One region of the Blautia massiliensis (ex Durand et al. 2017) genome, then DNA from elsewhere that is predicted to be linked to it. Evidence: predicted binding sites of a transcription regulator. Region 1 holds the regulator's gene; each other region holds the start of a gene.
What was found. Region 1 encodes HrcA, which represses chaperone genes, less so after heat shock. Its sites were predicted from a motif close to TGTTAGCACTCNNNNNNNNNGAGTGCTAACA; they were not measured.
Positions count from the first base shown of each region.

Region 2: V9W66_RS07005 (Hsp20/alpha crystallin family protein) is a predicted target of HrcA. The motif match lies at 6,918-6,948, and genes of this name have one in related genera.
Region 3: groES (co-chaperone GroES) is a predicted target of HrcA. The motif match lies at 3,835-3,865, and genes of this name have one in related genera.

Region 1 covers NZ_CP146725.1:3,202,809-3,211,301, forward strand. Annotated here, with positions in the region: gene V9W66_RS15050 (ABC transporter substrate-binding protein) at 1-431, shown strand, start outside; gene V9W66_RS15055 (carbohydrate ABC transporter permease) at 510-1,388, shown strand; gene V9W66_RS15060 (carbohydrate ABC transporter permease) at 1,400-2,254, shown strand; gene V9W66_RS15065 (glycoside hydrolase family 172 protein) at 2,291-3,400, shown strand; gene V9W66_RS15070 (ABC transporter substrate-binding protein) at 3,416-4,669, shown strand; gene hrcA (heat-inducible transcriptional repressor HrcA) at 4,846-5,889, shown strand; gene grpE (nucleotide exchange factor GrpE) at 5,908-6,543, shown strand; gene dnaK (molecular chaperone DnaK) at 6,601-8,493, shown strand.
Region 2 covers NZ_CP146725.1:1,441,556-1,450,048, forward strand. Annotated here, with positions in the region: gene V9W66_RS06980 (DnaJ C-terminal domain-containing protein) at 329-1,420, shown strand; gene V9W66_RS06985 (PTS transporter subunit IIC) at 1,512-2,603, opposite strand; gene V9W66_RS06990 (aldo/keto reductase) at 2,653-3,777, opposite strand; gene V9W66_RS06995 (AraC family transcriptional regulator) at 4,117-4,962, shown strand; gene V9W66_RS07000 (glycoside hydrolase family 36 protein) at 4,978-6,609, opposite strand; gene V9W66_RS07005 (Hsp20/alpha crystallin family protein) at 7,127-7,579, shown strand; gene V9W66_RS07010 (orotate phosphoribosyltransferase) at 7,948-8,493, shown strand, end outside.
Region 3 covers NZ_CP146725.1:3,841,810-3,850,302, forward strand. Annotated here, with positions in the region: gene V9W66_RS18140 (undecaprenyl-diphosphate phosphatase) at 1-526, shown strand, start outside; gene V9W66_RS18145 (FtsK/SpoIIIE family DNA translocase) at 550-3,297, shown strand; gene rlmH (23S rRNA (pseudouridine(1915)-N(3))-methyltransferase RlmH) at 3,294-3,773, shown strand; gene groES (co-chaperone GroES) at 3,889-4,176, shown strand; gene V9W66_RS18160 (ABC transporter substrate-binding protein) at 4,399-5,970, shown strand; gene V9W66_RS18165 (ABC transporter permease) at 6,070-7,020, shown strand; gene V9W66_RS18170 (ABC transporter permease) at 7,034-7,867, shown strand; gene V9W66_RS18175 (ABC transporter ATP-binding protein) at 7,883-8,493, shown strand, end outside.

The DNA of each region.
Region 1 (8,493 bases):
AGGCAGATATGCTTGGCGCAGATAAGATCCACATGGAAATGGTACCGGATTTCAGCGGTAAGGGAGAGCGTGCAATCTTTACAGATTCCTGGAACTATGTTCTCAACAAAGCATCCAAGAATAAAGATGCAGCTGTGAAATTCCTCCAGTATATGGCTGATGAAGGCGGAATGGAAGCTTCCTATAAAGCATTTGACAGATATCCTGCAAGAAAGGATGTTGCAGAGAAGGTAGTTCCGGATTCTGACCCGGCAAAAGAAATGTACAGCAGATATGCAAATGAATGCAATGTACAGGGACGTCCGATGGTGGCACAGACAATGGAATTTATCAGCGATATGGGAACAATCTTCCAGTCCTGTATGAAAGACGAGATCACAGTTGATGAGTTCTGCAAGAAGGCTCAGGATGTGGTAGATATGTATAAGTAAAAGATATAAAAAAACAGCAATGTAAAGCAGAGGTAAAAGTCTGCTTTACATTGCCTGATGAACAGGGAGGAAAGTTCCATGACAATAAGCAAAAAAACTATGAAGTGGATACCGTGGCTTTTGATCCTGCCAGTTGTACTGATTCGAGGTTTTACAACAGTATATCCCATTCTGATGACTGTAAAAAACAGCTTCTTTAATATCAGTATCCTTGCAGGTATCAATGAATTTATAGGCTTCAAGAATTACCTGAAGGTATTTTCTGATCCTAAAGTGCTCACATCGATCAGCTTTACGGCAATATTTGTGGTTGCTTCCATGATCCTGCATGTGCTCCTCGGAGTTATCCTGGCACTGATCCTGAATATGAAATTCAAAGGTCGCCGTTTTCTGAGGACCATCGTGCTGATCCCGTGGGCTATGCCTGCAGTAGTAGCCGGTATGGCTGCAAAATGGGCATTTAACAATGATTATGGTCTGATCAATGATTTTATCCGCTGGTTTGTACCGGGTTACCAGAACAGCTGGCTGATCAATACAGGTACTGCAAGAGCAGCGGTAATTGCAATGGACCTGTGGAAGGACCTTCCGTTCTTTGCAATTCTTGTACTTTCCGGACTTCAGTTTATTTCCGGCGATATCTATGAGGCAGCAAAGGTAGACGGTGCAAACGGGATCCAGAGCTTTTTCCGGATCACACTTCCGCTGATCACAAAAAATGTCCTGACTTTATGTATTCCGTTCACACTCTGGAGACTGACAACCTTCGATCTGGTTTATTCCATGACATCCGGAGGCCCTGGAGAGGATACTGCGCTGATCGCATACAGAATCACAACAGAAGCATTTACAAATCTAAACGTAGGATATGCTTCGGCGCTGGCTATGCTGCTGTTTGTTGTAATGGCGATCTTCAGCTGGCTGAATATACGTGTTATGAATAAGTTTGACAGTTAGGGGGAATTATCGTGAAGAATACAGGAAAATATAATGTTTATCATGGAGTGGTAGCCGTTGGAAGATGGGTTCTGTTTGCAGTCGTGGCTTTTCTGATTCTGTTCCCGGTCTACTGGATCTTTATTTCTTCGATCACACCGGCTGGAGAACTGTTTAAAACACCGATCGATTATCTTCCGGATCATCCTACACTGGAAAGCTATAAATTCCTGATACAGAATGTAGGACTGCTTTCAAAGATCGGAAATACAGTTCTGATCGTCGGCCTTACACTTGTGATCAGTACCGTGCTGTGTGCAATGGCTGCCTATGGTTTCTCAAGATTTAATTCAAAGGGAGTTTCTGTTGCATTTGCATTTGTTCTGGCTACCATGCTGATCCCTGAGGTTGTCACAGCCCGCCCGCTGTATGAGTTTATGCAGAAGGTAAAGCTGTATGATACATATCCGGGACTTATCCTTCTTTATATCAGTACCGTTATACCGTTTACGGTTCTGATCCTCAGAAACTTTGTCGGTGAGATCCCAATCTCACTGGAGGAGGCAGCTGCTATTGACGGCGCATCTTTTTCACAGAGACTGTTTACGATCGTTCTGCCGCTGATGAAGCCGGCGATCGCTACGGTTTGCATTATCAACTTTATTACCTGTCTGAATAACTTTTTCACACCGTTGTTTTATTCAAACGGTATTCAGGTACTTTCCGTTTCCATCGTACAGCTTCCGTTACGTGACAATATGTATGGAGTTCCGTGGGATCTGGTCAGCGCCATGGGATGGATCATCCTTCTTCCGATCATTATCTTTGTAGCTGTTTTTGAGAAACAGATCATGGATGGTATCATGGCAGGTGGAGTAAAAGCGTAAATATTTTTAATTTCCAAAAGAGAGGAGAAAACAGATATGTATCAGGCATTTACAGGCGGACTGGGAGGAATCGCACTTGCAAAGCATGGAAAAAGCCGTGCGATCAACGCGGAAAATCCGCATGGAGAAAAAGGCAGAGGCGGTATGGCTGCAAGTCATCTGGGACCATCCAGAAAAGGAAGCCCGTGTCTTAAGGATATTGAGCCGGGAACTGTGGTAACTCTGGCAGAAATGGAAGGACCGGGACAGATCAATCATATCTGGATCACCGTTGATAACAAGACTACAGAGGCAGATTGCTTTGTACTGAGAGATCTTGTGATCCGTATGTACTGGGATGACGAGGAAACTCCTTCCGTGGAAAGTCCTCTGGGTGATTTCTTCTGCTGCGGATTCGGAAGAGAATGTTTTGTAAATTCTGTTCCGGTGGCTGTTGTTCCAAACAGGGGCTTTAACTGCTATTTTCCGATGCCGTTTAAGAAGAAAGCAAAGATCACACTGGAAAACCAGCATGCAAATAAAATCCCGGCTTTCTTTTATCAGGTAGATTACTGTCTCTATGATGAGCTTCCGGACGATATTGCTTATTTCCATGCGCAGTGGAGACGGGAACGGTTGACAGAAAAAACAAAAGATTATACAATTTTGGATGGAGTAAAAGGAAAAGGCCATTATATAGGAACCTATATGGCACTTACCACACTGGAACGTTACTGGTGGGGCGAGGGAGAAATGAAGTTTTATATTGACGGAGATGAGGAGTATCCGACCATCTGCGGAACAGGAACGGAAGATTACTTTGGAGGTTCCTGGAGCTTTGCCAAACAGGTGGATGGAAAAACCGTGGAACAGAATTATAACACACCATATCTGGGATATCCGTATTATTCTGCCCATGACGAACTGATCCACAATTTTTATCATAATGATGACTGCCCGCCAATGCGAGGCTTTTACAGATGGCATTTACAGGATCCGATCTGCTTTGAAGAGGATCTTCGCGTTACGATTCAGCAGATAGGTGTCGGATACCGTGGCCTGTTTGAACGACAGGATGATGTGGCAAGTGTAGCGTACTGGTATCAGACACTTCCTCATGCACCGTTCCAGCCGTTGATGTCAAAAGAGGATAGATGGCCCAGATAAAAAGGGTGGTAGAGATTGAAAAAACAGGTATTTTGCGGGGTATTTGCCCTGGCTCTGGCAGTGACAGGATGTGGAGCCCAGAAGAAGGAGACTGCATCTGATATTGTGCCGGAGAATAGACAGGAACTGACGATCCTTCATGTGGATGCAGACACAGAGGGCTTTGATTCTTTTATCAGTCAGGCGGAAAAGGATCTTGGAATAGAGATCCATATCGAAAAATGTCCGTCTAATGCGGACAATCGCCAGGCCAAAATAGCAACTCTTCTGACATCAGGAGATGATTCTGTTGATCTGATCACAGTAAATGATGAGATGATATCCGAATTTAAGCATAAGGGATTTCTTCTTCCGCTGGAAGATACGGTTATGACAGAGGAGACAGCGGCGAATTTTCCACAGGAATACCTGAAAGAAATATGCATGTCAGACGGACATATTTTTTCGGTACCGTTCAGGATGGATATCATGGCATTCTGGGTGAACCAGGGATTGCTGGATCAGGCTGGTCTGGACAGACTCTCCGGTTTCAGTGATCTTGAGATCCTTCAGAAAAAGCTTCAGAATACGGGAAAATATGCATACGGGGATGCATGGGAGATTTCCTACATATATAACAGTATCAGCGAGTATGTCAATTTTTTCGGAGGAGATTATACAGACTGGACGGATCCGAAAACCAGAGAAGCGGCAGAATATATGAAGCGAATGCTGGATACAGGGATGATATCAGAGGAGAATCTGATCGACCAGCATGATCAGCTGAATGAAAAATTTATAAACGGCCAGTATGGATGTATGTTCATGTATACCGGTGCGTTGAGGACCTTTCAGAATGCAGGCGTATATGGAAAAGATAAGATCCATATGGCACTATTTCCGGAATTTGCCAAGAAGGTGACCAATGTCGCAACCTGGCAGTATGTACTGAATAAAAATTCTGATCATAAAGAAGCAGCTCTGAAGTTCCTTCAGTATGTGTCCGGATATGAGGCCAGTAAAAATTACGGACAGCTGACAAAAATGTGTCCGGCAAGACTGGATGTGATCGAGGATAAGAATTTTGATCTGGATGGCATTGAAATGATCCGGCAATATCTGAAAGATTATAAGCTGAAGGCAAGACCACTGTGTGCCGATTCCATAGAAGCTGTTTCGTCCATGGGAACGGAATTTCAGAAATATGTGCTGGGACAGAAAACAGAAGCGGAATTTTTTGCCGGGGCACAGGACTGCATAGACCAGTATTACAAAAAAGCATCGTACTGATGCTTTTTTTGTTTTGAAAAAATAAGAACTTTTTTTCAAAACATATTGACAAATATTTTACATGGTGATATCTTAAAGACTGTAGATGTTAGCACTCCACTAAAATGAGTGCTAACAGATATAAAAAAAGAATCAACATCCGTCAGGAAAGAATAAAAAGGAAAGGAGATGGCTTCATGGAAGAGGTGTTGGATGAGCGCAAGCAAAAAATCTTAAAAGCAATCATCAAGACCTATATGGAGACCGGAGAACCGGTTGGTTCCAGGACCATTTCCAAGTATGCGGATCTCAATGTAAGTTCCGCAACGATCCGAAATGAAATGTCAGACCTGACAGATATGGGCTATATCGTCCAGCCTCATACCTCAGCAGGAAGGATTCCTTCAGATAAGGGCTACAGACTTTACGTCAATGAGCTGATGAAGGAGAAGGAAGCAGAGGTTGCAGAGCTGCGAGATCTGATCATTGAGAAGACAGATAAGATGGATAAGGTGCTTAAGAAGGTTGCGAAGGTTCTTGCTTCCAATACCAACTATGCTACCATGGTTTCCGTTCCGCAGTACAGCGGCAACAAGATCAAGTTCATCCAGCTGTCGAGAATGAGCGAGCTTCAGCTTGTGGCAGTGGTTGTCAGTGACAACAACACAGTCCGGAACCAGATCATCAATCTGGATGAGGAAATGGACGACCAGACGATCCTGAAACTGAATCTTCTTCTTAACACCAATCTCAATGGGATCCCAATCCAGGATATCAACCTTGGGATGATCGCCAGACTGAAGGAACAGGCAGGCAGCCACAGCGGTGTGGTGGCAACGGTTCTGGATGCAGTGGCAGCCACCATTCATGTGGAAGAGGAAGATATGGAGATCTATACTTCAGGTGCAACGAACATCTTCAAGTATCCGGAGCTTGCCGATAAAGAGAAGGCAACGGAGCTGATTTCCGCATTTGAGGAGAAGCATGAACTTGCCGATCTTGTAAAAGAACAGATGTCAGATGGAGAGAATACAGGAATCCAGGTTTACATCGGTGATGAGATGCCGATCCAGACCATGAAGGACTGCAGCATTGTAACTGCCAGATATGAACTGGGAGACGGAATGTACGGAACCATCGGGATCATCGGTCCCAAACGAATGGATTATGAGAATGTAGTGGACAGTCTGAAGGAACTGAAGAATCATCTGGATGACGTTTTGAAAAAGAAGAAAACTTAGAAAGGCGGTAGAAAAAAAGTGTCGGAGGAGACAAAGAAAACATCCGAAGAGCAGGAAGCGGAGAAGGAAATCCCCGTAACTGACGGAGATCAGGAAGAAGAAAACCTGACACCGGAGGGAGAAGATCTGCCGGAGGAAGAAAACAATACTCCAGGCGAAGAAGCTGCCTCAGAGGATAAAAAAGAAGAAAAATCAAAAGCTTCCTTCTTCGGAAAGAAGAAAAAAGATAAATCTGAGCAGAAGGTGGAGGAACTTACCGATCGCCTGAAGCGTACCATGGCTGAATTTGATAATTTCCGTAAAAGAACGGAAAAAGAAAAATCCAGCATGTACATCATCGGAGCAAAAGAGATCGTTGAAAAGATCCTGCCGGTTGTGGATAACTTCGAAAGAGGTCTTGCACAGGCACAGGAAGGCGATGCTTTTGCAGATGGAATGAAAATGATCTACAAGCAGCTTACCACAACACTGGATGAGCTTGGTGTGAAGCCGATCGAAGCAGTTGGAAAGGAATTCAACCCGGATTTCCATAATGCAGTGATGCATGTGGAGGATGAAGAGGTTGGAGAGAACATCGTGGTGGAAGAATTCCAGAAAGGTTACACTTATAAGGATTTTGTAGTACGCCACAGCATGGTAAAAGTTGCTAACTGATTAATTGTTAACAAGTTGTAATTTTACAGATACAGACTAAAACAGGAGGAAAAAATCATGGGAAAGATTATTGGTATTGACTTAGGTACAACAAACAGCTGTGTAGCCGTAATGGAAGGTGGACAGCCGACAGTTATCGCAAATACAGAAGGCGCAAGAACAACACCATCCGTTGTAGCATTCACAAAAACAGGAGAGCGTCTGATAGGTGAGCCTGCAAAACGTCAGGCAGTTACAAATGCAGACAGAACGATCTCCTCTATCAAAAGAGAGATGGGTACCGATTACCGTGTAACCATCGATGACAAGAAATATTCTCCACAGGAGATCTCAGCAATGATCCTTCAGAAACTGAAAAAGGATGCAGAGGCATATCTTGGTGAGAAAGTAACAGAGGCAGTTATCACAGTTCCGGCTTACTTCAACGATGCCCAGCGTCAGGCTACCAAAGATGCAGGTAAGATCGCAGGTCTTGATGTAAAACGTATCATCAACGAGCCTACAGCAGCAGCTCTTGCATATGGTCTTGACAATGAGAAAGAGCAGAAGATCATGGTATACGACCTTGGCGGCGGTACATTCGATGTATCCGTAATCGAGATCGGTGATGGCGTTATCGAGGTTCTTTCCACAGCTGGTAATAACCGTCTTGGTGGAGATGACTTTGATAAGAAGGTTACAGATTACATGCTTTCCGAGTTCAAGCGAACAGAGGGCGTAGACTTAAGCAACGACAAGATGGCTCTTCAGAGACTGAAAGAGGCAGCTGAGAAGGCTAAGAAAGAGCTTTCTTCTGCAACAACAACAAACATCAACCTTCCGTTCATCACAGCTACAGCTGAGGGACCGAAGCATTTTGATATGAACCTTACAAGAGCTAAATTTGATGAGCTGACACATGACCTTGTAGAGATGACTGCTGAGCCGGTTCGCCGTGCACTGTCTGATGCAGGTATCACAGCTTCCGAGCTTGGCCAGGTACTTCTGGTTGGTGGTTCTTCCCGTATCCCGGCAGTACAGGATAAGGTAAGACAGTTAACAGGCAAAGAGCCGAGCAAGAACCTGAATCCGGATGAGTGTGTTGCACTTGGTGCTTCCGTACAGGGTGGTAAACTTGCAGGTGATGCAGGTGCCGGTGATATCCTTCTTCTGGATGTTACTCCGCTGTCTCTGTCCATTGAGACAATGGGTGGTATCGCAACTCGTCTGATCGAGAGAAATACTACAATTCCTACAAAGAAGAGCCAGATCTTCTCCACAGCAGCAGACAACCAGACAGCTGTAGATATCAACGTTGTACAGGGTGAGCGTCAGTTCGCAAAAGACAACAAATCCCTCGGCCAGTTCCGTCTGGATGGAATCCCGCCAGCACGTCGTGGTGTTCCGCAGATCGAGGTAACATTTGACATCGATGCCAACGGTATCGTTAATGTATCTGCTAAGGATCTTGGAACAGGTAAGGAGCAGCACATCACGATCACAGCTGGTTCTAACATGTCCGATTCCGATATCGACAAAGCTGTCAAAGAAGCAGCTGAGTTCGAGGCTCAGGATAAGAAACGTAAAGAGGCAATCGATACAAGAAACAATGCAGACTCCATGGTATTCCAGGTTGAGAATGCTCTGAAGGAAGCAGGCGACAAGCTTGATGCAAATGATAAAGCAAGTGTTGAGGCAGACCTCAATGCACTGAAGGATCTTCTTGCACAGACAGCAAATGCACAGGAGCTTACTGATTCTCAGGTTGCAGACATCAAAGCTGCACAGGAGAAGATGATGGAGAGCGCTCAGAAGCTGTTTTCCAAGATGTATGAGCAGACTCAGGGAGCTCAGGGTCAGGCTGGTCCTGGACCGGATATGGGTAACATGGGCGGAAACGCTGGTGCCCAGGGCGGAAATGAAGCAGGATACGGCGATGATGTTGTAGATGCTGATTACAAGGAAGTCTAA
Region 2 (8,493 bases), 1.8 Mb from region 1:
ATCTGCGGCTCTCTCTGTTTTTTATTTACTGAGCAGACCGCACCGGAATTTATGGTAGTATTATATCATATTTTCAGCTGATAGCTGTAAGAATCACATCTCTTATTGCAGTCCAAAATGTTCTTTTCTGCAATGCAGGTATTGACACTTTTAATTAGTAGTGTTATATTACATGTAGAACAAGATAAAAGTAATGCCCCCGGGATTTTTCCCGGGGAATTTTATACGCATACGTTCAATATATGACAGTCCGGGAGATCTGTCCTCTGAGAGGACAGATCGATCATCCGGGACGCTGCAGACTATAATATAAGGGAAGGTGAATACCATGGCAGTAAAAAGAGATTATTACGATGTTCTGGGCATTGACCGGAACGCAGATGAAAAAACAATAAAAAAAGCCTATCGTAAACTGGCCAAAAAATATCATCCGGATACAAACGCCGGTAATGCAGATGCCGCAGATAAATTTAAAGAAGTAAACGAAGCCTACGATGTCTTAAGTGATCCAAAGAAGAAAAAAATGTATGATCAGTTTGGTCATGCCGCATTTGAAGCAGGAGCTGATCCTGGAGCCGGCGCAGGTGCCGGTGGATTCGGCGGATTCCAGGGTGGCGGCAATGGCAGCTATCAGGAATTTCATTTTAACGGTGAAAATATGGACGATATTTTTGGTGATATCTTCGGAAATATGTTCCACGGCAGTCACGGCGAAAGCCGCGGTTTCGGCAGCAATGGCACATATGAGCATTTCACCGGTAACGGTGGCGGCTTTCACAGTGGATTTGGCGGAAGTGGCTTTCACAGTGGCAACGGCTTCGGCGGATTCCATCAACAGGATTTTCCGCAAAAAGGCTCTGATGTGAAGGCCAGCATCAACGTTACCTTTGATGAGGCAGCTTTTGGTGCAGATAAAAGGATCTCTCTGTCCGGTCCGGACGGAAGCTCCGGTGCACCGCAGACACTTCAGATTCATATTCCGGCAGGTATTGATACCGGCAAGAGTATCCGTCTGAAAGGAAAAGGCATGCCCGGAACCGGTGGCGGTGAGCCTGGTGACCTTCTTCTGAAGGTTACCGTAGGAACACGTCCTGGCTATGAACGAAAGGGATCGGATGTTTATACCACCATTTCTATTCCTTACACAACCGCTGTTTTCGGCGGTGAAGCCACCGTTCCCACCCTTTACGGAAATGTTATCTGTAAGATCAGGGAAGGTATGCAGTCCGGTTCCAAGATCCGCCTGAGAGGAAAAGGCATTGTTTCCATGAAGAACCCTTCCGTCCGCGGTGATCAGTATGTAACCATTCAGATCCAGGTTCCTCAGGATCTGAATTATTCCGCAAAAGAGAAACTCCATGAATATGCAAAGGCCTGTGGACTGGAACGGAGTAATGCCACCGGATCACATGTAGCATAAAAGTTAAAATAAAAGAGTATCACAAAGCTCATCACTATCAATGAGTTCCTGTGATACTCTTTTTTGATTTTAAAGTAAGATCTGATATAGCTTATGACAGCGTCATATCTCCATCTTTCACCCATCCGAGCTTACGTACAAACATATTGATCAACGGGCAGAGAACTGCCGGGAGAATAAAAGAGATCAGAAAAAGTCCTGCCCAGTCCATAGCTGTAACAGTTGTCTTGGTTCCTTCTGCAATATCATTCATCCATCCTGTATACACACCGATCTGACCTACAAAACCGCAGGTACCCATTCCTGAGGATACAGCAGTTCCGTTCATCTGAAGCCTGAACAAGCAGGTTGCAATAGGTCCTGTGATAGCAGATGTTACGATCGGAGCGATCCAGATCCTTGGATTTCTGACGATATTTCCCATCTGGAGCATGGAAGTTCCGATTCCCTGAGAGACAAGACCACCCCATTTGTTTTCCCTGAAGGACATGACCGCAAAACCTACCATCTGCGCACAGCAGCCCGCTACTGCAGCGCCGCCTGCCAGTCCGGTAAGCCCCAGAGCCGCGCAGATCGCAGCAGAAGAGATCGGCAGCGTCAGTGCGATTCCAACAAATACAGAAACCAGGATTCCCATAAAGAATGGCTGCAGATCTGTTGCCCACATGATCACGCTTCCTACCTTCATAGCAGCTTTTCCAAGGGCCGGTGCCCACCATGCGGAAAGACCTACGCCCACACCGATGGTTACAAGAGGCGTTACAAGGATATCGATCTTTGTTTCCTTTGAAACTGCCTTACCGATCTCAGCTGCAACAATGGCAACAAACAGTACAGCCAGAGGACCGCCTGCTCCGCCAAGTGCGTTGGAGGCAAATCCAACAGTGATCAGCGAAAACAATACCAGCGGAGGGCAATGCAAGGCGTAACCGATGGCTACTGCCATGGCAGGGCCGCTCATGGCAGATGCCAGAGAACCTACTGTGTACTGGGTATCATTGACTGTGGCAACTGCCATAGTCAGAAACGGAATGTGAAACTGTGTGCCAATGGTGTTGATGATCGTACCGATCAGCAGGGAACAGAAAAGTCCCTGTGCCATAGCTCCCAGTGCATCGATACCATATCTCTTCAGAGAGATCTCAATATCCTTCCGTTTCAGAAATGCTTTGAATTTTTCCATTTTTAAACTCTCTCCTTACCCTGATCCGCTTCCTGCCGGATCAGTTCCTTTATTTGCAAAAAGCCTCGCTTACTTTCTCAAGTTCCTCGCGGATGGAAATATGCTGCGGACATACTTCCTCACACTGTCCGCATTTTACACATTCATCTGCACGCTTTCTGCCATGACTGACTACCAGCCAGTCTTCCTGATGCGCTGCGGCGGCTTTATTTCCGTACAATGTCAGATAATTCATTGCTGTAAAAGAACCGGAAATTCCGATTTCCATCGGACAGACCTTTGCACAGTAGTTACAGGTTGTGCATGGGATCAGAGGAATTTTGCTCATAGCCTCTCTTGCCTTATCAAGAGTCTCCTTCTCACTGTCAGTAAGGCCATTGAAATCCTTCATAAAGGAAAGGTTATCCTCCATCTGTCCAACATTGCTCATTCCGGAAAGTACGGTGATCACGCCTTCCAGATTTGCCGCAAAACGGATCGCCCAGGATGCTGTAGATGCTTCCGGCTCTGCTTCCTTCAGAAGCTTTTCCACTGCTTCCGGCGGAGTTGCAAGCATGCCGCCTTTTACAGGTTCCATGATAATGACCGGTTTTCCATGTTTTCTGGCTACCTCGTAGCAGGCTCTTGACTGGATCGCCGGATTTTCCCAGTCTGCGTAATTGATCTGCAGCTGTACAAATTCCATTTCCGGATGTGCAGTGAGAAGTGCATCCAGCTCCTCCGGTGTGGAGTGGAACGAAAATCCTGCATGTCTGATCAGACCGGCTTCCTTCTGTTCACGGATCCAGTCCCATAAACCGTACTCATCAAAATATTTTGTTCTGTGCTCTCCAAGATTGTGGAGAAGATAAAAGTCGAAATATCCTGCCTTTGTTCTCTCCAGAGATGTTTTAAACTGTGCAAGAGCTTCATCTCTTGTCTTGCAGTTGATCCAGGCTGCCATCTTGGTGGCTAGCTGATATTTTTCTCTCGGATAACGCTCTACCAGCGCTTCGCGGATAGCATCTTCGCTTCCTGCATAAGCCCATGCTGTATCAAAATATGTAAATCCGGCTTTCATAAATTTGTCCACCATGACTTTGGTCTGCTCCACATCGATCACACCTTCTGATTTCTGCGGAAGTCTCATAAGGCCAAAACCAAGTTTTTTGATTTCTTCACCTAAATATGACATATCTTTCTCCTTTCTTATTACATACCGGAAAATTCTTCATATCATCTGATATATCACCGGATAAGCAATATTTCTGACGCAGATATCTCCCGGACCGTTATATTTTTGCCACAGAAAAGCTGCGTTTCTCCTATTATAACGATATTTTTCCTGGTGGTAAACCTTTTTCTTTTACAAGTGTCAAGACAACACCAGGATATAAAAAACAGCTGCCGCACGTTTATTGCACGGCAACTGTCTTTTGTCCTATCGGTTCATCTTTGTTCTTTACACCTCAGATCAAATATTTTAAACTGATATTACTTATAATAACCATATATCGAAAGGCAGAAAACTCTCATGAAAAACAAGCAGGTCATGAACCGCCAGACTTCATCAAAAGAACTTCATCTTATTTCCTGCGGCTGGGAAAAATGTACACCGGAGCAGTCCTATGGTCCAGGTGTACGGCGGTATTACACCATTCACTTTGTGCTGAGCGGGCAGGGCTATTTCTATATGAATAACCGGAAGTATACCCTGAAAGCCGGACAGTGCTTTTTCATTCCTCCTATGACCAGCTCTCTCTACAAAACGGAACCTTCTGATCCCTGGACTTACATCTGGATCTGCTTCAACGGGGAAAACGCTCCAACGCTTTGCGAGCACTGCCATCTTACCGGGGAAACTCCGGTCCAGCAGCTGAATTCGGTTCTTCCATATCAGGAAACTATTCTTGAAATGATGGCTCATCCACAACTGACGCCTTCCGGTGAGGCCTATATCCAGAGCGGTCTTTACCGGATCATTGCCCTGCTGGAGGAAGAATTTCATGCTTCCTACACCACCATGGAATCCAACGATAATTTTTACATCACACAGGCTGTTGATTACATCAAAAAAAGTCCGCTGCAGAATATCACTGTGACAGATGTTGCTGACTATCTCCATATCAGCCGAAGCCACCTTTACGGACTTTTTAAAAAACATCTTGGAACCACACCCCAAGCATTCCTGACTTCAGCCAAGATCATCAACGCCCGGGAGCTTCTGACCATCACGGATATCCCTGTCTCCAGCGTGGCGTTCTCCTGCGGATATCAAAATCCATTTGCCTTCTCCCGTGCCTTCAAAAAAGAAACCGGCATGACGCCACGGGAATACCGGGAAAAATATCATCATGCCGAGGATCTTCTGGATTGCTGAACCACTTTTCCTGATTTACGGAACAACTACCTTGGCATTATAGTATTCCACCGCAGCATCCATGGTCGGACCTTCGTTGTCAAACCAGTCATAAGTGATGGTTTTGCCGTTTTCTCCCCATACCTCCGGGCAGTCGATTTCTTCCCAGTCAAGCGGAACAAAATGCTCTTCCTGTTCTGATGCACGCAGCATGATCTGATGCAGCTCCTCAAATTCCTCCGGATTCAAAACTCCAGGTTTTGCGGATACAAACAGTGGTGTACCGCTCTTTGCAAGAACGTCTGCCCACTGACGATTTTTCTCCCATGGGATCATTCCGAAAATACCGACACAGTCTGCATCAATATGGTAAAACGTATTGTGCTGCGGAAGACGGAATGCCAGCGTATTTACGCCCATTCGTCTGGTACGCTCCCAGATACGTCCGCTGGTATCGTCACCGGTCCGGTTCAGATGCATCAGGCCTGCGCCGAGATGTCCGATGGTATTGCAGCCGATGATCACTGCGTTGTTGCTCCGGGAAGCATCATAAATCTCCTGATAAAGCATTTTTACGATTTCTGCGCTGGTTTTGGTCGGATCATAAAAATGCCATTTCTCCATGGAATTGTCTCTTAAATTCGCCTCAAATCCCCATTTCCCAAAGAGATCAAAGGTAGAAAAATCATGCTTGATCAACGTGTATCCCCAATCACAAATCCTCTCGATATCTTTACGGATATATTCCAGTGCATCCGGGTGGGACGGATCGAGACAGCCATTATAGGAAATCCTCCACTCATTCGGGATATTCTCATCTTCATTAAGAAGCAGACGGACCCAGATACCCGGGCGGACACCTTTTTTCTCCAGCTTGTCTGCAAGACCTTTCATATCCGGAAATCTGTCATTGCCTTTTGTCCATGGTCCACCGTTGTATTCATCCAGGCGGTGATGTTCCTGCCAACAGTCATCAATGACCATGAACGGAGGATTTTTTACACCTTCGGTCAGTTTCAGGATATAATCGGTATCACTTAAGATCTCCTCTTCGGAGCTGTCACCGTAAGCATAGTACCAGTTATTGCTTCCATATACCGGAAACTCCGGGAAGATCGGATCTGTACACATTTTTTCACAGAATTTCTGTGCAGTTTCAAAAGTATCTGCTCCTTCTGCTTCCATACAGACGATCTGCGCGGCACACAGCTTTCTTCCTTTCAGCTGTACTCCTGTATTTCCGCAGCGAACATCCAGAAACAAAGTAATTCCTTTGGTATCCACCTGCCAGCAGCACATAGCAGAAGGACGGACCTTTACGCCAAAGCAGAGAACCTTCTCAGAAAGCTTCGCCAGAAAATACCATGGCAGATAACGGTTTCCGCTCATTCCATACCATTCCGCATCACCATAGGTACGTTCCCAGGCATCTCCCAGAAATCTGGCTGATTTCGGGATCTTATAGTTCCATCTCAGCTTCACACATCTCACTGCATCCTCGGATGTGACAAATATATCCTCATGTTCACCTGCGTCCTGAAATTCCACAGTAGTTGCACCGGCAGCTACTGTCGTCTGCCCTCCCTGGCACACAAGTCTCTCCTCTTCTGTTTCCACTGTTACATAATCCGGTACCCCAAGCTTAAAATCTGCATATTTTTTCTGCATTATTCTCTCCTCCTGTACTTTTTCATTTACATTTTGCTTTACCTGCATACTCATGAATACTGTCTTTCTATCGTCTGTTCAACTCAGAAGAATGTACGAAAAATTTTTTTAATACATTTTGTCTATATGCCTTATTATATTGATTTTTTTGGTTTTTTCTATGCTTTAAAGTTATTATAACATTGCAGAATGTTCAATCTGCATAAGCTTATCAGTCCTTGTCCCATCCGCTTTTTAATATAAGAACATAAAGGACTAAAGGTGGAAATTAGTTTTTCATTTTACGGGACACAAATTCTTCACAGTTTTTTTAGCACTCACCTCTTGACTTTGCTAGCAACATGTGTTATATTACATATAGAACAAAGGAAGAGATAAAAAAAGAACTTCCAGATGTTCAGAGTAAAACCAAACGATCACCACTGCGGAATAACCCGAAGTGGTAACTATATACCGACAACAGTTGGATTTCTTGATCCACCGGAACGGCTTTTCAATTTGAAAGGAGAAATGACTTATGATGTTCCCGAGTGTATTTGGAGAAAACTTATTTGATGACTGGATGGATGATTTTGGATTCAGAGATAATTTCTTTAGCGGAAAAAACCCTCTTTATGGCAAACATGCAAAAAATATCATGAAAACGGATGTACGTGAAACAGATAAAGGCTATGAGCTGGATGTAGATCTTCCAGGATTTAAGAAAGATGAAGTACAGGTACAGCTGAAGGATGGTTATCTTACCATCTCCGCTGCCAAGGGTCTTGACAAAGACGAGGAAGACAAGAAAGGCAATTATATCCGCCGTGAACGTTATGCCGGCAGCACAAGCAGAAGCTTCTATGTTGGTAATGGTGTAAAAAACGAAGATGTCCATGCAAAATTTGAGAACGGTGTTCTGAGACTTTCTATTCCGAAAAAAGCAGCTGAAGAGATTGAAGCTGATAAATATGTATCTATTGAAGGCTGACATTGACTCACTCTCACAGGAGGAGGATCCACAGGGATTCTCCTCCTCTTTTTTATACGCAATAATACATATGACACTCTCTTTCCAATTTACTACGTACTCACAAGTACTTTCACTCTATAGTAATGATCCTATTGTCAAAGTTTTCATGATATTGGATATTTTTTAACAAATATGCTTGATTTTTTGAATATTTTTTATATATTTCGCATTATATTATTTCATTTTTTTGGAATTAATGGTATAATATGCACAGCTAATCGGATATTTGCGATCCGCATTCGGTTAAATAAATCTGTTTCGTAATCCTTCAGGATAATTCTCCTGAACAACCACGTAAAACACGATCACGACAGGAGGTATTTATTATGGATCAGGACAACATCATAAAAATTTATGCACGCAATGACAACCGCATACAGCTTAAAATGATTCCGGGACACTTCGTAACATCCCAGTCCCATATCACACACTACCTGGATCTCACCACCATGAAATCCAGATGCGCTGAAGCACAGCGTATTGCATCCGCTCTCGCAGCAAATTACGAAGCATCCATTCCGGTAGACACCATCGTCTGCATGGACGGACTTGAAGTGATCGGTGCTTATCTCGCCGAAGAACTGACCAAGGCCGGCGTTCTTTCCATGAATGCACACCAGACCATCTACGTCATCACCCCTGAGTTCAACAGCACCGGACAGATGATCTTCCGCGACAACTATGAACCAATGATCAATGGAAAAAACATCCTCATCCTAAATGGTTCCATCACCACCGGATCCACATTGAACCGAGCTATCGAAAGCGTTCTGTACTATGGCGGTAAGATCCGCGGCGTGGCAGCCATCTACAGCAGTGTAGACAGTGTAGCCACACTCCCTGTCCACTCTATCTTCCAGGCCAGAGACATC
Region 3 (8,493 bases), 640 kb from region 1:
TCCTACAGTCCTGATCGGATATCAGTGCAAACGACTTGTTGTGCGAAGCGCATCCTCACACATGTTTTCCGGGATCGGAATCCTTCTTACAGGTGTGATCCTCCTTGTTGTGGACTACAGTAATGTCAATGGCAGCAAGGGAACAAAAGAAACCAGCTTCGGAGATGCTATGTGGATGGGTATCTGCCAGGGCCTTTCTGTGTTTCCGGGACTTTCCAGGTTTGGACTTACCATGAGCGCAGGACTTTTCTGCGGCCTCGGACGGAAGTTTGCAGTGAAATATTCGCTGCTGATGAGCATTCCGGCTGTGGTGGGAGCTTTTTTTGTGGAGATGGGAGAGTTCACATCTGTTCATATGACTGTTGGCCAGGGATTTACTTATGTTCTTGGAATGATCGTGGCCGGGATCACAGGCTATCTGGTGATCCGTTTTATGCTTAAGCTTTCGAATCAGGTCAGACTGCGTTATTTTGCATTTTATTCTTTTGCAGCCGGAATCCTTATTCTGGCAGCGAATTATATTTGATATCAACTGGGAGGAGTCTGACAATGGCAGCTTCAAAAACGACAAAAAAAAGAAAAAGAAAACCTGCGGCGAAGCAGCAGCCTGTCGGTAACCGCTTTCAGACAGAAATCCTGATCCTTGTGATGTTTGCGGCCTGCCTGATCCTGATGATCAGTGCATTTGGTATGGGAGGGATCGTAGGAAATGCCATCAGTGCCGTATGCTTTGGCATCATGGGACTTTGTGCATATATTTTCCCGATCCTGCTTTTTGCCGGAGTTACGTTCCTGATCGTGAACAATACCAACCGCCTTGCCTACAAAAAGGTACTGGCGGGCGTGGTATTTTTTGTGTTCCTCTGCGGCTTTCTTCAGCTGATCACAGAGAGCTATACGCCAAGTACCACGTTTTCGGATTATTATTCACTGAGTTCGGAATACCGTACCGGCGGTGGAGTATTCGGTGGTGCAGTATGTATTTCCACAGCATCCGCTTTTGGCGTTGTGGGCGGAACTGTGATCATCGTTCTGGTGCTTCTTGTGTCTCTCATCATCATAACACAGAGATCCTTCTTCGGATTTATGAATAAGATCCTGGACTTTTTTACAGATGCTGCAAGAGAGGGCAGAGAAGCTTATCTTGAGGGACAGCCGGACAGAGAAAAGCAGAAGGAGCTTCGCAGAAAGATCCGTGCGGAAAAAAGAGCGGAGAAGATCCGCCGGCTGGAAGAAGAGCTGGAGGAAGAAGAACTTGCCCTTACAGAGAAAGATCCGGAAAATATCTCAAAAAAACAAAAGAAAAAAACAAGAAGATCGCAGAAAGAAAGACAGGCTGCGGTGAAGGCGAACCGGGAGGGAGAATTTAATCTTCCTTCTTTCCTTGATGAACAAAAGGCTGTACTTCCGGCAGATGCAGATCTGACAGAAGAGGATCCAGGGCTTGATGAGAAACCGGAGGAGCATGCCCGGCCGCTGGAATTCCAGATCCACCGTTCACAGTCCCAGCCGGCCCGGGAAGAGTCGGAGGAACCGGATTTTGAAAGAGAAATGCAGGTAGCCGAAGAGGAAGATGCCTATTCCGGTTATGAGGATGTGGATATTCCCGAGATGCAGCAGGTTCTGCCGTCAAAAACTGAGACAGCAGCAAAAGCTTCCCGGGAAACAGGAAAGGCAGCCGCTCCCGCTGAGATAAAGGAGGATCCTCAGCCGGAAGCTGAACAGAAGGCATCCCATCAGCCCTCCAGAAACCAGAAGTCATCTCAGACAGAGATCGAGCATGGGATCAGAAATATCCAGCATGAGATCAGCCAGGGAGAAGCTCCGGAGAAGAAACCATATCAGTATCCGCCGCTGAAGCTTCTGAAGCGCGGAGATGGCAGATCTCAGGGAGATTCCGATGCACATCTGCGCAAAACAGCGCAGAAGCTTCAGGAAACCCTGCATAATTTCGGCGTCAATGTAACCATTACCAATGTGAGCTGCGGACCTACCGTTACCCGCTATGAGCTGCAGCCGGAAATGGGTGTGAAGGTCAGCAAGATCGTTGGTCTTTCCGATGATATCAAGCTGAATCTTGCTACACCGGATATCCGCATCGAAGCACCGATACCGGGAAAGGCAGCCGTGGGGATCGAGGTTCCGAACAAGGAGAACAGCCCGGTCATGCTGAGGGATCTTCTTCAGTCAGAGGAGTTTAAAAATGCAAAATCCAAGCTGTCCTTTGCAGCAGGTAAGGATATTGCCGGAAAACCGGTAGTGGCAGATATTGCCAAGATGCCGCATCTTCTTATCGCCGGAGCAACCGGCTCCGGAAAATCCGTCTGCATCAATACGCTGATCATCAGCATCCTTTATAAGGCTACACCGGATGAGGTGCGTCTGATCATGATCGATCCGAAGGTGGTGGAGCTCAGTGTATATAACGGGATCCCGCACCTGTTCATTCCAGTGGTCACAGATCCGAAGAAAGCGGCCGGTGCGCTGAACTGGGCTGTTTCCGAGATGACCAGCCGTTACAATGCCTTTGCGGAATATGGGGTACGTAATCTTGGAGAATATAACAAAAAGGTTGCCAATATGCGGGTCCCGGAGGGAGAAAAGGCACCTGAGAAGATGTCGCAGATCGTGATCATCGTGGACGAGCTTGCGGATCTTATGATGGTTGCGCCGGGAGAAGTTGAGGATGCGATCTGCCGTCTGGCCCAGCTGGCACGTGCAGCAGGTATCCATCTGATCATTGCTACCCAGAGGCCATCGGTCAATGTCATCACAGGTCTGATCAAGGCCAATATGCCGTCCAGGATCGCATTTTCCGTATCTTCTGGTGTGGATTCCAGAACGATCCTGGATATGAACGGTGCCGAGAAGCTTCTTGGCAAGGGCGATATGCTGTTTTATCCTCAGGGATATCAGAAGCCGGCCAGACTGCAGGGCGCTTTTGTTTCAGATGAGGAGGTCAGTGCAGTCGTAGAATATGTTTCTGACAAAAATCAGGGTGCTGTTTATGATACCTCCATTGAGAAGCAGGTCAATACAGCCGGTGTCCCGGGAGGAGCCGGCGACGGTGACAGAGATGTCTATTTTACAGAAGCCGGTAAATTTATCATTGAGAAGGAAAAGGCCTCCATCGGTATGCTCCAGCGTATGTTCAAGATCGGATTTAACCGTGCGGCAAGGATCATGGATCAGCTTTGTGACGCAGGAGTGGTAGGTCCGGAGGAAGGAACCAAGCCAAGGAAGGTTTTGATGTCAGCAGAAGAATTTGAGAATTATCTGGAGGAGAACGGCGGATGAAAATAAGTATCCTGACAGTAGGGAAGATCAAGGAAAAATATCTGCGGGATGCCATTGCGGAGTATTCCAAGCGCCTCGGGCGTTACTGCAAGCTGGAGATCATAGAAGTGTCCGACGAAAAAACACCGGATAATGCCAGCGAAACAGTAGAAGATGCCATTCGGAACAAGGAAGGGGAGCGTCTTCTTAAATATATCCGGGATGATGCGTTTGTGATCACTCTGGAGATCGGAGGCGAACAGCTGACCTCTGAGAATTTCGCACGGAAGATCAACGAGCTGGGAATACGTGGAACCAGCCATATCCAGTTTGTGATCGGCGGCTCTATCGGTCTTGGAAAAGAAGTACTGAAGAGATCAGACTATGCTTTAAGCTTTTCGAAGATGACATTTCCTCATCAGCTGATGCGTGTGATCCTTCTGGAACAGATCTACCGCAGCTATCGTATCATCAGCGGAGAGCCCTATCATAAATAATATCATACTACATATCTGCAAATATCTTGACAATTTTCGGATATGTAGTATGATAAAAAACGCGTAGCACTCGAAACTCAAGAGTGCTAATAATCACAGAAAGAAGGAAATGAATATGGCATTAAAACCAGTTGCAGACAGAGTTATCGTAAAATATTTTGAGACAGAAGACAAAACCGCATCCGGCATCGTACTTCCGGACAGCTCCAAGGAGAAAACCCAGCAGGCAGAGGTTATCGCAGTAGGTGGCGGTAAGGTCGTAGACGGTAAAGAAGTACCGGTACAGGTAAAGCCGGGCGATCGTGTGATCTACGGAAAATACACAGGAACCGAGATCAAATATGAGGGTGAGAAATATCTGGTGATCAACGCAGATGATATCATCGCCATCGTAAAAGACTGATGAAGAATATATAGATCTGGGGCAAGATACAGAAAATTTATCTTGACGCCTGTGTGATCTGTATGTAGAATAAATACAAACTTTAACGAAATGCAGTAAAAAAATTTCTGAAGAGCCAGGGACAGCTTGACAAAGGTAATATGGTATAGTATTATCATGCCTATATCATATTAAACTGGTGGGAAAAGAGGAATACTCACTGAAACACAGGAGGAACAGGAAATGAGAAAAAAAGTACTGGCAGCGCTTCTGGCAGCTGCAGTGGCAGGAACAACTGTTATGTCAGGAATGACTGTTTTTGCAGCAGAAACAGAAGGAACCAAGGCGGAAGGCGGAAATATTACCATTGCAGAAACAGCAGATCCGCAGAACATCAATCCGCTTTATGTTGTGGATCAGACAAGCTTCGATATGATGCAGGCACTGTACAGCCCGTTTTTTGAGATCGTGAACGGAGAGATGTATTACGGAAACGGACTTTGCGAAAGTGTAACAGCCAATGATGATGCCAGCGAATTCACACTGAAGCTCAAAGACGGACTGAAATGGCATGACGGTCAGCCGATCACAGCCGATGATGTGGTATTCACCATGCAGGTGCTGGTAGATGAGAAGCAGAATGTTCCGTACTCTTCTTACGGATACGTTAATGATAAGGCAGTAGAGGCAGAGAAGGTTGATGACCTTACAGTCAGGCTTTCCCTTGGATCATCTTCCGCAGGATTTCTTGGCGGACTGAGCCAGGTTTACTGTATTCCGAAGCATATTTATGACGGCGTGGAGAATATCGGAGAAAGTGATCTCAACAATGAACCGGTGGGAAGTGGTCCTTTTAAGTTCGAGGAATACAAATCCGGAGAGTATTTCAAAGTAACAAAATTCGATGACTATTTTGATGATGTAAATCTGGATTCCATCACCTTCAAGATCGTAAAGGATTCCAGTTCCGCCAATGCGGCACTTGCAAGCGGAGATCTGGATGCACGACTGATCAGCGCAGATGATTACGATACCGTCAGTGCTTACGATAACGTAAACATCAATACCTATAATTCCGGACGTGTCAACGCCATGTTCATGAATGAGCTGAACAAAGATCTTCAGGATGTAAAGGTACGTCAGGCGATCGCATACGCACTGAATAAAGAGGAGTTCTGTCAGTTTGCTTTCCTTTCCGAGGATTATGCAGAGCCTGCAGATTCTATTTTTACACCGGATACACTCTACTATACAAAACCGGACAATACCTACGACAATGATCCGGCTAAAGCACAGGAGCTCCTTTCCGAAGCAGGAAAGACAAGTCTTTCTCTGAACCTGATGTATATCTCCACAGATAAGACAATGGAGAGTGAGGCTCTGTATGTACAGTCTGCCCTTGCCAATGTAGGAATCACCATCAATCTTCTTCCTACAGATGAGTCTACCTTCAAGAATAAGACAAAGGATCCGGAGTGCACAGATTATGATCTGGTACTGAGCTTCTACACTCTGGGAGAAGAGCCAAGCCTTTATGCAGACATGAGTTCTTCCGACAGCCGTTCCAACTATTCCAGGATCAAGGATACAGATCTGGATGCATTGTGGGAAGAGGGAAACAGCACTGCAGATGAGACAAAACGTGGCGAGATTTATAAGGAGATCCAGAATACGATCAATGATAACATGTATATCTATCCGATCGCTTATTCCAATGGTTTCTATGCGGTAAGTAAAGATTTCGGAGGCTTTGATGAATGTCTGTTAAAAACTATTTATTATGATTATTCCAAGATCTACGCATTGGAGAAATAAATAAATTTATAGCGGATGAATACCGGAAACAGAAAGAGGCTGACGCGTTTTTTGCGCCAGCCGATTTCCTGTTTTCGGGGAAAATAAAGGAGGTACATTTTGAAGAAGATCGTAAACCGTCTGATACAGTGTATTCTGACACTGTTTATTGTCTCTGTTCTCTGCTTTGCACTGACAAAAGCAGCGCCCGGAGATCCTGTCCTGACTTATGTGGAACCAAATATGAGTGAAGAATATATCCAGAACCTGAGAGAAAGCCTGGGACTTACAAAGCCTGTCTATGAGCAGTACTTTCTGTGGCTGGGAAGGATCCTTCACGGGAATTTCGGAAATTCCCTGATGAATAACCGGCCGGTCCTGACACAGATGCTGGAGAGGCTTCCCGCAACCGTGATCCTAATGGGAATCAGCATGCTGCTTGGTTTTCTCATTGCCATTGTACTGGGCCTGTATTCCGGAAAAAATAAAAATGGTGTTCTGGATAAGATCACCAGTATGTTCTGTTATGTAGGCATCTCCATTCCTACGTTCTGGTTCGGTATCATGCTGATCTATCTCTTCAGTGTGCATCTCCATATCCTGCCAAGTATCGGTATGCATTCAGACGGCAACCGTTCCTTAGGAGATCTGATCCTTCATATGGTCATGCCCTGCGCAGTTCTGACCTTTGCAAATGCGTCACAGTACATACGGTATTTAAGAAGCAGTACCATTACGGAAATGTCCTCCGATTATGTTATGGTGCAGAAGGCTTACGGAATGAAAGAGTCTGGAATCCTTTTCCGGCATGTACTGAAAAATGCCATGCTTCCTATGATCACAGTTCTTGGAATGAGCCTGCAGTCTCTGGTTTCCGGTGCCATTATCACCGAGCAGGTTTTTGCATGGCCGGGAATCGGTCAGCTGGCAGTGACCGCTGTTATGCAGTATGATTATCCCCTGATCATGGGAATCACCATGTTCACTGCGCTTCTCGTGGTGCTCGGAAATCTTCTGGCAGATATCCTGTATGCTGTCTTTGATCCGAGGATCCGCAAAGCAGGATGTTAGGAGGTAAAGGGACATGAGAGAAAATATCTGGAAAAATATCAAACTTGGTTTTAAGACAAATAAACTTGCAGTGGCAGGTGCAGCAGCGATCATCCTGCTGGCGCTGATCTCCATTTTTGCCTTTCTGTATCCGGTAGATCCCAATGCCATCAGCGCCACAGAGCGACTGAATGCTCCATCCATGGCACACCTTTTCGGTACGGATGATATGGGACGGGATTATCTGGCCCGCTGCATTTACGGAGGAAGAGCATCCCTTCTGGTGGGCTTCCTTTCCATGGTGCTTTCGACAGCCCTTGGTGTGATCATCGGTTCCATCAGCGGTTTTGTGGGAGGAACGGTGGATGCAGTGCTGATGCGTCTGGTGGATGCGCTGATGAGCCTTCCGACATTCCTGATCATGATCGTTATGAATGCCTTCCTGAAACCGGGACTTCAGAACATTGTCCTGATCATCGGCTTTCTGACCTGGATGAACATTGCCAGGATCGTCCGTGGCGAGACCATTTCCCTGAATGAGAGAGAGTATGTCATCTATGCAAAGATCTCCGGACAGAAGAAATTCTCCACCATTGTACATCATATCCTGCCTAACATCATGCCTACCATTATCGTGGCTGCAACCATGAACATTGCCAATGCCATCCTGATGGAATCTGCACTGAGCTTTTTCGGCCTGGGTATCCAGCCGCCTACGGCTTCCTGGGGAAGTATGCTGAGCAATGCACAGCGCTATATCCAGCAGGCACCGTATCTGGCTATTTTCCCCGGAATTCTGATCCTGATCACGGTTGTCAGCTTCAATTATCTGGGAGAAGTATTAAGAAAAGTATTCGAGCCCAAGTAAGGAGGACATTTACATATGGAAAAATTACTGGAAGTAAAAGATCTGAAAGTGTCTTTCTTTACAGACCTTGGAGAGACACAGGCAGTAAAAGGTGCAGGCTTTGCCATCGGTGAGGGGGATTTTTTCGGGATCGTAGGAGAGTCCGGAAGCGGAAAAAGCGTGACCACCAAATCCATTCTCCGTCTCGGACCATCTAACTGTAAGATCATGGGCGGGGAGATCCTGTTCCGGGGAGAAGATATCCTGAAGAAAAATGAAGCAGAGCTCCGTGAGATCCGCGGTGGTGAGATCGCCATGATCTTTCAGGATTCTCTTTCCGCACTGAATCCGGTTTACACTGTTGGCAATAAGATGGTAGAGCTGATCCGACGCCATACCAATATGAACAAAAAAGAAGCAAAGGCCCGGGTGCTGGAGCTTCTCACAGCCGTTGGCATCACAGACCCGGAAAAGGCTATGAACAGCTATCCCCACGAGCTTTCCGGCGGTATGCGCCAGCGTGTGATGATTGCCATGGCCATGAGCAGTGACCCGAAGATCCTGATCGCAGATGAGCCCACCACAGCCCTGGATGTTACGATCCAGGCGCAGATCCTTCATCTCCTTCTGGAACTTCAGAAAAAAAA